Regions from separate parts of the Dyadobacter sp. HNCC25DJ186 genome, predicted to be linked through region 3. Evidence: riboswitches for the same ligand, from Rfam matches in the RefSeq annotation. Region 3 holds a riboswitch; each other region holds the start of a gene.
The links. Region 3 has a riboswitch for cobalamin ahead of AC1XUO_RS16675 (ABC transporter substrate-binding protein). Riboswitches for the same ligand answer to the same signal wherever they lie in the genome.
Positions count from the first base shown of each region.

Region 1: another riboswitch for cobalamin. It lies ahead of AC1XUO_RS05630 (TonB-dependent receptor domain-containing protein); the one in region 3 lies ahead of AC1XUO_RS16675 (ABC transporter substrate-binding protein).
Region 2: another riboswitch for cobalamin. It lies ahead of AC1XUO_RS17785 (TonB-dependent receptor plug domain-containing protein); the one in region 3 lies ahead of AC1XUO_RS16675 (ABC transporter substrate-binding protein).

Region 1 is NZ_JBXHAS010000002.1:170,287-173,570, reverse strand. It holds gene AC1XUO_RS05630 (TonB-dependent receptor domain-containing protein) at 1-1,293, opposite strand, end outside; cobalamin riboswitch at 1,474-1,607, opposite strand; gene AC1XUO_RS05625 (methyltransferase, TIGR04325 family) at 1,813-2,601, opposite strand; gene AC1XUO_RS05620 (glycosyl transferase) at 2,783-3,284, shown strand, end outside.
Region 2 is NZ_JBXHAS010000005.1:400,602-403,885, reverse strand. It holds gene AC1XUO_RS17785 (TonB-dependent receptor plug domain-containing protein) at 1-1,710, opposite strand, end outside; cobalamin riboswitch at 1,769-1,971, opposite strand; gene AC1XUO_RS17780 (DMT family transporter) at 2,065-3,027, shown strand; gene AC1XUO_RS17775 (glyoxalase superfamily protein) at 3,062-3,284, opposite strand, start outside.
Region 3 is NZ_JBXHAS010000005.1:163,611-166,894, forward strand. It holds gene cbiB (adenosylcobinamide-phosphate synthase CbiB) at 1-785, shown strand, start outside; gene AC1XUO_RS16670 (AAA family ATPase) at 795-1,352, shown strand; cobalamin riboswitch at 1,393-1,679, shown strand; gene AC1XUO_RS16675 (ABC transporter substrate-binding protein) at 1,710-2,951, shown strand; gene AC1XUO_RS16680 (FecCD family ABC transporter permease) at 3,015-3,284, shown strand, end outside.

The sequences.
Region 1 (3,284 bases), on a different contig from region 3:
CATGCTGCCCGTTTTTACCCTTCCGTTCACAAACACCTGCTGGGAAAAAACAGTAGCGCGGTTCAGGTCATATTTGGGATTTCGCAGCAGGATATTGGGATTAGCAATGTTAACGCCGGTCACCCACATGTAAATTCCCTCCAACTGATTCCGCATAAAAGATCCACGCGCCGTTGCACTCCAATTTTTATTGAAACTGTGTGTAAAAGTCAAAAAACCGGTATGGTCAGATACCTTAAAAGGATCCAGGCTTTTTTCATTAATCGTGAAATCGTTGGGCAAACTCCCAAAACTGTTCGGCGCCATCACGATCGGGCTCATTAGCGCATAGCTGAATTTTTGTAACATGTATTCAACCGATACCGTTGTTTTATCACTGATCACATATTTGATCACCGGTGCGACGAGCAAGCGTTTATTAAAATCTGTGTTCACGAAAGAATTAGCGCGCATGGCCATCACATTCAGCCGGTATTGGAGCTTCCCTTTTTTATCCAGCAAACCGTCCAGATCAGCAGAAGCTCTGAAAAAATCCCAACTGCCAAGCATCGCGTTGATTGAATAATGTCGCCCACCGGTTGGTTGTTTGGTCATGACATTAAAAGTTCCGGCAGGATCGCCGATGTTATTCATAAATCCGGATGGGCCTTTGATAAACTCAACGCGGTCAATAATCGCGGCATCTTCAGGAACCGGGCCTCTATAAATTGGTGTCAGGTCGATGCCGTTCCGAAGCGTGGAAACCATCCCGCCGCGCATAAACATATACGGCCCCAGATTGTTTGAAACTTCCTGTCGGATCACCCCGCTCACATTCCGTGTCACGCCGTCGGTCATATTGAAAACCGCCTGGTCATACAACACTTCACTGCCGATTTCCTGAATATTTTGAGAAAGGTTGATCAGCGGACTCTGTAATCTGAGCGCGCTGGAAACTGTATTGAGATTATACTCTTTATAATATTTGGAAGAAATTTTCACTTCATCCAGATCCTGTCCGGCAGATTCCGACAGGGAAATTTCAACGAACGGACCAGAGTCTGAAATGTATAAAACCTGTGTTGCATAACCTAGATGACTTACTTTCAGTGCATCTATTTTCTGATCCGATTGTATCTCAAAAAGTCCGTTGGAATCAGTTATGCTTCCGGTAGATTCATTGATACTTACGCTGACTCCCGGTAAAGGCTGGCCGCTCGTCGTATCCCTGACTTTTCCCTTAATAACAAATTGACCATACACCTCAGAGAAAGATAAAACAGCAAGTAAAAAAAGGAAAAGTTTAATTTTCATTTATACACAAATAAATTATTTACAACTTTGATATTGAGTATGTTCAGATTTGTCATAATACATTGCCAAAAACGCGAACACAGGAGAGAAAATAAGGCAGGAAACAAATAATCAATAAACCAAAATGTACGTTCAGTACATATTTGAATGAAGAAATACCAAAACCTGACTAACTCCTGCGCGGAAGTATCATCATAAAAAGGTATCTGACTTATAACATTTTAAATGTTACTTACAGTTGCGCGACAGTCCGTGAATCACACACGGTTCCCCTTATTAGCAAAATCTTAATGAACAACAACGACACAAGAAACTTCTTACCGGACAAAAATAGGCTATTTATTCGAAATAATTAACTTAAATGCGATAACGAATGTTGGAGAGTTTTCTTGAACGAGTAACCGCTTAGAAAATTCCGTACCAATCACTTAAATAGGATTAAAAGAAGAATACATTTCCTGGTTTTTAGTCTTTTTAAGTTTTTTACAAATGAATTTTCCAGAACTTCTAATGGGGAATTTACTTTTTGACCAGAAAAAATCCTTTATCATATCCGGCTTTTACACCATCGATTTCAATATCCTGCTCGCCGGGAACATAGGACTCAAATTCAACCTTTACTTCGTAATCCGTAAAATGTTCAAGCAATTTTTTTTCGTTGAAAAACCAGGCCGGATACTCAGCCTTATAAATATCGGGCGGAACGATTTGAAGTGTCAACCGGTCCGGCTGGTCGTTTTTGATGAAAGATGTCCGATCGAAAAGAATGTATTTAAAATCGTAAGTTTTAATTTCATTAAGGAAATCATGCGGTTTTTCCAGATATTGAACAACACTGGAAAGCAATAAAATATCAGCCTTTGTGTCAGCCATACTTTCAGCGATATCAAAGTGAAATTTCAATACGTCGTCCTGAAACAGCTCTTGCCCGCACTTTACGTATTCCTTTTGCTCAACAACACTCCAGTGAATTTGCACCGAAGGAGGAATAATATCTCTTACCTGATAATAGGTACTTCCCAGCGAACCTCCGAAATCAATAATATTTAACTCCCCTCCACATTCGATAGCAGCGAACAGCAATGTTGAAATAATGGAGTACGGATAGAGTTTCTTGTCAAACAGCACGGAGTCACGCTCATATACCGCCTGACCATTCTTAATTTTCAGCAGTGAATCTTTTGTAATTTCCAGAATATTATCAGACTCATACCCGCCCGAACGCGCGACAAGCTCTTCCCAGCTCTTATAATTTCCGAACCAGCCATATCTATTTTTTTCCTTCTTTTTCAGCTTGAACAATGACATATCACCAAATTAAAGTGCAGCGCAAGTTAGGATTTTATTTATGTAGTAATATACTCATGCGGTTACAAAAATACCCGTCTAAAATTAAATTTTTGATTTGGTAAAATTTAAATAACTCCATAAATATTATTCAGTAATATTTGTGTTTACGTTATAACCCGCGTCTCTATTTTTTGATTACATGCAGAATTTTTGCACACTTTTCAATTCGTTATATCTTTCACGAGGTCTGGCGATGTATTATTCGTTATTAAAACAAACCTCTGATTTTCAACTATATATATTTGCTTTCGACGAGCAAAGCCGTGAAATATTAACGCGCCTGAATCTTTCCAATGTTATCGTCATTTCTTTGGAAGAATTTGAAACGCAGGAATTGCTTTCTGTAAAAGAAGGTCGCACACAGGGTGAATATTGCTGGACATGTACGTCGTCTACGGTCTGGCACTGTATCCACAAGTATGAGCTAGACCATTGTACTTATCTTGACGCAGATTTATTGTTTTTCTCTGATCCAAAAGTTTTAACCGATGAGATGGGAGATAATGCTGTTCTGATTACGAGCCACCGGTATAGTCAGGAATATGATCAGTCTGAATTAAGTGGCATTTACTGTGTCCAGTTCGTCACTTTTAAAAATACCGAAGCTGGCCTAAAAGTACTCGACTGGTGGAGACAAGCCT
Region 2 (3,284 bases), 240 kb from region 3:
TTTAGAGATGATTTGAAGCTGATTTGTCAGGCGAAGATTTTTGTATTGCATGAACATAGTAACGTTCCCACCATGCAAAGGAATATGTGGTAACTGCTTGCCGACGATATCAGAGGCATAAGCATCGTAAATTTTTTCCTGTGAAGTATTTGTCAGCATGTAGTTCACTGTACTTCCAAATTTCCAATACTCCCAAGTTCCTTTCCAGCCAAATTGCGCTTCAATACCACGGGCTATGACTAATTGTAAATTCTCGACACGAAAATTGCTTGTCGGATTCCAATAAAGCCAGTTGTCAATCCGGTTGTGATAAACACTTAAATTTGCGGAAAAGCTTTGATTTTTATTAAAAGCATAAACCGCTTCTGCACCGAGTTCTTTATTAAATCCGTTTTCAGGTTTGATATCCGGATTTCCCAAATCCTTCCAATAACGCTCGTTTAACGTTGGAACGCGATAACTTCTGCCAAGCGAACCTCTTAATTTTATGGTGTAAGGACGGTTTTGTGTAAGCCGATATTCCGCTCCCAGGGATGGCGTGAACGGTGGATTGTAACCGGTTACAAATGCCTGTCTCAGATTAGCGGAAATCAACAGTTGCGAAGTTGCCTGCCAACGTGTCAATACAAAAACATCACCGCGATTTTCTGTGATTACAGGCCGCTCGTAGTTTTCAACTTGTGTTTTATAATGCGTAAATTCTCCGCCTGTCTGTATTTGAAAGGTGTTGCCTGACTTTCCGATTTTCCAATCAAATGTGCGTTCCGCACGAACTCCATAGCGGTCCGTGACAGCATGATCCAGTTTTGAATAATCACCGACGGCATAATCAATAATATCCCGTATCCAGGAAGTTCGCACCGTCCACCCTTCAAATTGATAACGAAGCATCGATCTGGACGATTTGATTCTAGTCATTTGTCGCCCGGCAAGGTTTTCAGGATTTGTGGTCAGTTTATTATCCGTTACCCAGACGTGCCCAGACAATTCATGTTCGTTTTTTGTAAAAAATAAATCCTGAACCAAACCCTTTTGGAAAGTTGTAGCAGGACTTATTGCTTCACCGTTCCGCTCAGGATGGCGATAATCATTATTCATGCTTCCATCGTAGGCAGCCGTTTTTCCTGAAAAATTCCAGTTGTTATTAAGGCGTGTTCCATACTTAATCGTCGCCTGTGTCTGACTGTTGCGAAAACTTTCCTGTTGCCGTCCAATCATAACCTGTAAACCTGCCTGAGGTTTCAAACTTCCCAGCAGAATACTTCCACCAACAGCATCGGTTCCGACCACGCTTGCCGAAGCGCCATACTGAACGGATAATTGGTCAAATCCTGCGACTGGGATGGTTGAAAAATCAGTTTGTCCTAACGTTGGAAGATTGATATTTAGTCCATTCCAAAGTACAGCGGTATGGTTAGGTGATGTTCCCCGGAATGCAACCGTGGATAATTGTCCCGGGCCGTAATTTTTAAAAATGACTGCCGTATTTAAAGAAAGTAAGTCAGCGATATTCCTGAAACGAAATTGTTCAAGCGTGATCGAATCAATCTTTTGAATTTTTAATCCGCTCATAAACCTTTCCGGCGCGAAGCCATATACAGTCATTGGCGACAAAGAAATCGAGTCATTTTGGGCAACAGCATTCTCATTCACTGCCAAAAACGACAGCGTTGCAAGAAACAGACAACGAAAATTTTGTCTGTCAAACACCTGAAAAGTATAAATAAATCATAACAAACAGTTTTGTGATTTTTCCTCCGAAAATCAAAACGTTGAATTATTTCTGGCAGGTCTCCTGGCTCGTTTTATTGATCAAATACCTTCCCGTTTGAACAGTGGTAGTGCAGATTCAGATCAATTTTTTTTAAAAACTCACAGTTGCGGGGACAGCTCCCGTTTTTCGCGGGATTCCCTTTTAAGCCGTTCCGTAGCGGTTAACTAACTTCTGGCACCAAAAACTTTACAAAGGTAAGTAATTAATGCGGCGCGAACACACTCTTGGCATGAAGTAAAAGTCGCCTTACAAATTTGGATGTCTTATCTTTGTACAAAATTTTGATCATCTTGTTGACCCGCACCGCAAATCGTTTAGTAATTTCCGCACCACAAAAAGGGATTCTTTTGATGCTGGGTGCTTCCTTTTTCTTCGCGCTGATGTCAGCTATTTCAAAATGGCTGAGCAAAGATTTTCATATTGTTCAACTCGTATTTTTCAGAAATATAATCGGCGTATTATTCATTGGCGCCAGTATTTTGCAACGGCCAATGATCCAAAAAGGTGGAAAACTCCGCCTGCTGATATTCAGAGGCGTAGTCGGAACGCTTTCTCTGTACCTACTTTTTTATGCCATCAAAACACTTGGTCTGGGAAGGGCGTCGACTTACCAGTATACCTATCCGATTTTTCTCGCCTTTCTTTCGTGGCTCTTTCTTGGAGAAAAATTGAGGACAAAAGAGTGGATAGCGATCTTGCTTGGTTTTGGTGGGATATTATTTGTATTCCGGCCCGATTTATCGATGTCTTGGAGAAATCATATTATCGGTTTGGGAAACGCACTGCTGACCGCTGTTGCTTATCTGGCCATTCGCCAGCTCGGACAGGTCTATGATACGCGGGCAATTGTTTTATCATTTATGCTCAGCGGTATAGTACTACCTATTTTCTCCATGATTATCGGGACCTATTTTCCACACGAAGGCCTGGATTTTCTGATTGGTACTTTCCGATGGCCGTCTACATTGGCGCATTGGTTGGGATTTCTTGCTTTGGGAATCACAGCGATGATCGGACAAATTATGATGACACAATCATTCACTTTCGACAAAGCCGGCCGGATAGCGGCAGTAGGTTATTCCAATATTTTGTTCGCCTTGTTTTTTGGGCTTTGGCTGGGAGAAGCAATTCCTACCATTCCTATGATCATCGGTATGCTGTTAATTATTGGCGGAGGCTTGCTGGTTTCGCTTTCAAAGGATAAAACAAAAAATAAACCCGCCACGAATACACAAATTTTCACGAATGATTAGTGGAAATTCGTGCATTCGTGGCTTGAAAAATTTATCATTTCGATTCGTTGAAAAGCAATTTATTTCCAAACGGATCAATAACTTCCATCGTTTTTGCATTCCACGGTGCATCCTCCAATCCGGGACGATTGAACCGGTAGTTCATTTCCAGTAATTCCTGGTGAAATTCTGCCAGTCCGGTACATTCAATAAAAACTTTGCTGCCAGGTGTGCAATCACCATGATGTTCTGTCAAATGCAGGACTATTCCATCCCTT
Region 3 (3,284 bases):
TGTTACTTGCAATCAGCCTTTGTCTGCTCACATTTATCTTTTTTTATTTTTTAAACGAAATACTCTTACATATCAACATTTGGCTTTTTATAACGATCAATAGCATTTGGGTCTGGTATGGTTTAGCGAATAATGCATTGATCACAGAAGGACGAAATGTATTTTTAGTTTTGGAAAAAGAAGGTTTGGAAGCAGGCAGAAAACAATTATCCCGCATCGTCGGCCGGGATACTTCACAATTAAGCGCACAGCAAATCCGTGTAGCCGTATTTGAAACCATGTCGGAAAACCTGAGCGACGGTGTCATCGCGCCCTTATTATTCTACGCGATCGGCGGCGTTCCGGCTATGATGGTTTATAAAATGATTAACACCATGGATTCCATGATTGGTTACCGGAGTGATAAGTATGAACAATTTGGAAAGTTTGCTGCTCGCCTGGATGATGTTGCGAATTTTATTCCGGCACGTATCACGGCGTTATTAATGATTATTGTAACATCCAGTTCACGCGGTTTAAAATTTGTGTTTAAATATGGCAACAAACATAAAAGTCCAAATTCCGGTTACCCCGAATCTGCCCTGGCAGGAATTCTGGATTGTCGTTTCGGCGGTCCAAATGTGTATCATGGGAAGTGGGTTGATAAACCTTTTATCGGAGAGAATGATCGGACAATAAAACCGGAAGAGGTCCGAAGCGTTATTTCGATCAATCATAAAAGTTGTTTTTTAATGGTTGTTATGATCATTATAGCATTTTCTTTCGTCGGAAATAATATTTGGTGAATTAACCCTATGAATGCAATTGTCATCTCCGGCGGTCCGGGATCAGGAAAAACTACGCTGTTAAATGCCTTAAAAACTCAGGGTTTTAATTGTTCTGACGAAATTTCTCGTCAGCTCATTCAGGAACAGGTTATTTTAGAAACAGAAAATTTACCATGGAAAAATCTTTCCTCCTTTGCAGAACTGGCATTGGCGCGTATGGTTGACGAATACAAAAAATCGTTATCCGTCACAGGTTTTACGTTTTTCGACAGAGCTATTCCTGATATTGTAGCTTACCTGAAAGTTGGAAATTTAGAGGTAAAAACTCAATACCATAACGCAATTAAAAACTATCCTTATCATCCCAATATTTTCATGGCTCCGCCCTGGGAAACCATTTACATTAACGACGACGAACGCTGGCAAACCTTTGAAGAAGCCAGGGAAATTTATCAGATGCTGACCGAAACGTATCAGTCTGCCGGATATTCAATCATAGAACTACCATATTGCAGTGTCGATAAAAGAGTAAATTTCATTTTGGAAAAATTGACCCAAAACAAAGCCATTCAGACACTCCGCTAGAATTATTCCGGCCAAATCACAATCACGACGCAAATCTTAGTAGTTTTGCACCCATCAGGGTAGTATTCCGGATTTAAAAAAATCAGGTTACTTTAAAAGGGAATACCGGTGAAAGTCCGGAACAGTCTCCGCTGCTGTAAGTTCATAAAAACATTCATGGCAAAAGCCACTGGGGCAATGATTGAATGAGTGAATGATAGAATGAGTGAATAATGGCTAATTGCAACACATTCTCTCACTCCAACATTCTATCATTCAAAATTAAACTGGGAAGGCGTCAGAGGGAATGGAACGAGTCAGAAGACCTGCCTTTTCACTTAACACGCAACGCTTTCGGAAGAAAGGCTTGCAGCACAAATGACACAAAAACAGAAAACCTCCTTTCAGGAAGTTCGCTATGACTATGCGCGACTTTCTCATTTCAGTAAAACTGCCCGTTTCGTGGCATTGTTTTTCGCGACATTACTATTTCTTACAAGCTGCGGCACCTCTTCAAACCTGACCGAAAGCGCAGAAACGGCTTCTTCCGGGAAAGATTATTTTTCCGAGAAAATCCAGATTCATCATGCTAAGGGCTTCACGATTGAATATCACGACAATTATAAGGTAATCAATGTTTTAAGTCCTTTTGAAAAAAGCACGGATACGGCCAGGTATGTTTTATTGCAGCGCGGCACCAAAAAGCCGAAGGGTTATGCCAACAGTCAATTTATCGAAATCCCCATTCGCAGCCTCGTTGCGATGTCGTCCATGCATGTCGGTTTGGTGGGACTTTTGGGTGAAGAGAAAATCGTAACCGGACTTGGTAACCTGAAATATGTCTCGAATCCTGAAATTATCAAAAAAATTGAGGCTGGCAAAATGGCCGAAGTTGGAAAAGACCAGGGATTGAATGAGGAAAAACTGATCACCATGCATCCTGATTTGGTGATGACAACCGGAAGTCCGGTTTCAAAAATGGAAAGATATACCACTTTGAACGCAGCAGGAATTCCTGTATTGATTAATTCAGAATGGGTAGAAACAACGCCATTAGGCCGTGCTGAATGGGTAAAACTTTTAGCCGCACTGCTAAACAGGGAAGATTTTGTCAATAAGAAATTTGCCAAAATGGAAGAAGAATACAAACGTCTTGCGGTTTTATCTCAAAAGGTGAAAGCAAAACCGAGCATCATTACCGGTATGAATTCCAAAGATTCATGGTTTGTTCCGAATGGGAATAGTTATATGGCACAGTTTTTCCGGGACGCAGGCGCTGATTACCATTGGAATAATACCAAAGCAACGGGTAGTTTAGCGCTTAATTTTGAGGCTGTATATCCTATTGCATTGACTGCTGACTATTGGCTGAATGTGGGAATCAGTAACTACGACAACAAGAAGGAAATCCTGGCGAAGGATTCTCGTTACACGGATTTCAAAGCCTATAAAACCGGACAGATTTACAGTTATAACAAACGTGTAAACAGTCGCGGCTCGAATGACTATTGGGAATCGGGCGCTGTAAATCCGCAGATTGTTTTGGCAGATCTGATCAAAATTTTACATCCGGAATTACTTCCTGAACATGAGTTGGTTTATTATAAGCAGGTGAAATAGGTTGTCGGCGGTCAGCTTTCGGCTATTGCTACTAAAACATCTCAGCTGATTTAAACATTGATTATGCAACTTGTTTCTCAATCCTCTTCCAATTTCCGGCGACTGATCATTATTGGTTTGTCGGTTTTGGCTGTGCTATTTTTTATGCTGGATATCATGCTGGGATCGGTGAGTATACCTTTCGGAGAAGTGGTGAGAATTGTCTTTTCAGGAGAATCGGATACGACTGCCTGGTTGTTTATTATCGAAAAAATACGATTACCAAAAGCGATTACGGCCATTCTGGTAGGCTGCGGATTATCCGTCAGCGGTTTGCAAATGCAGACTTTGTTT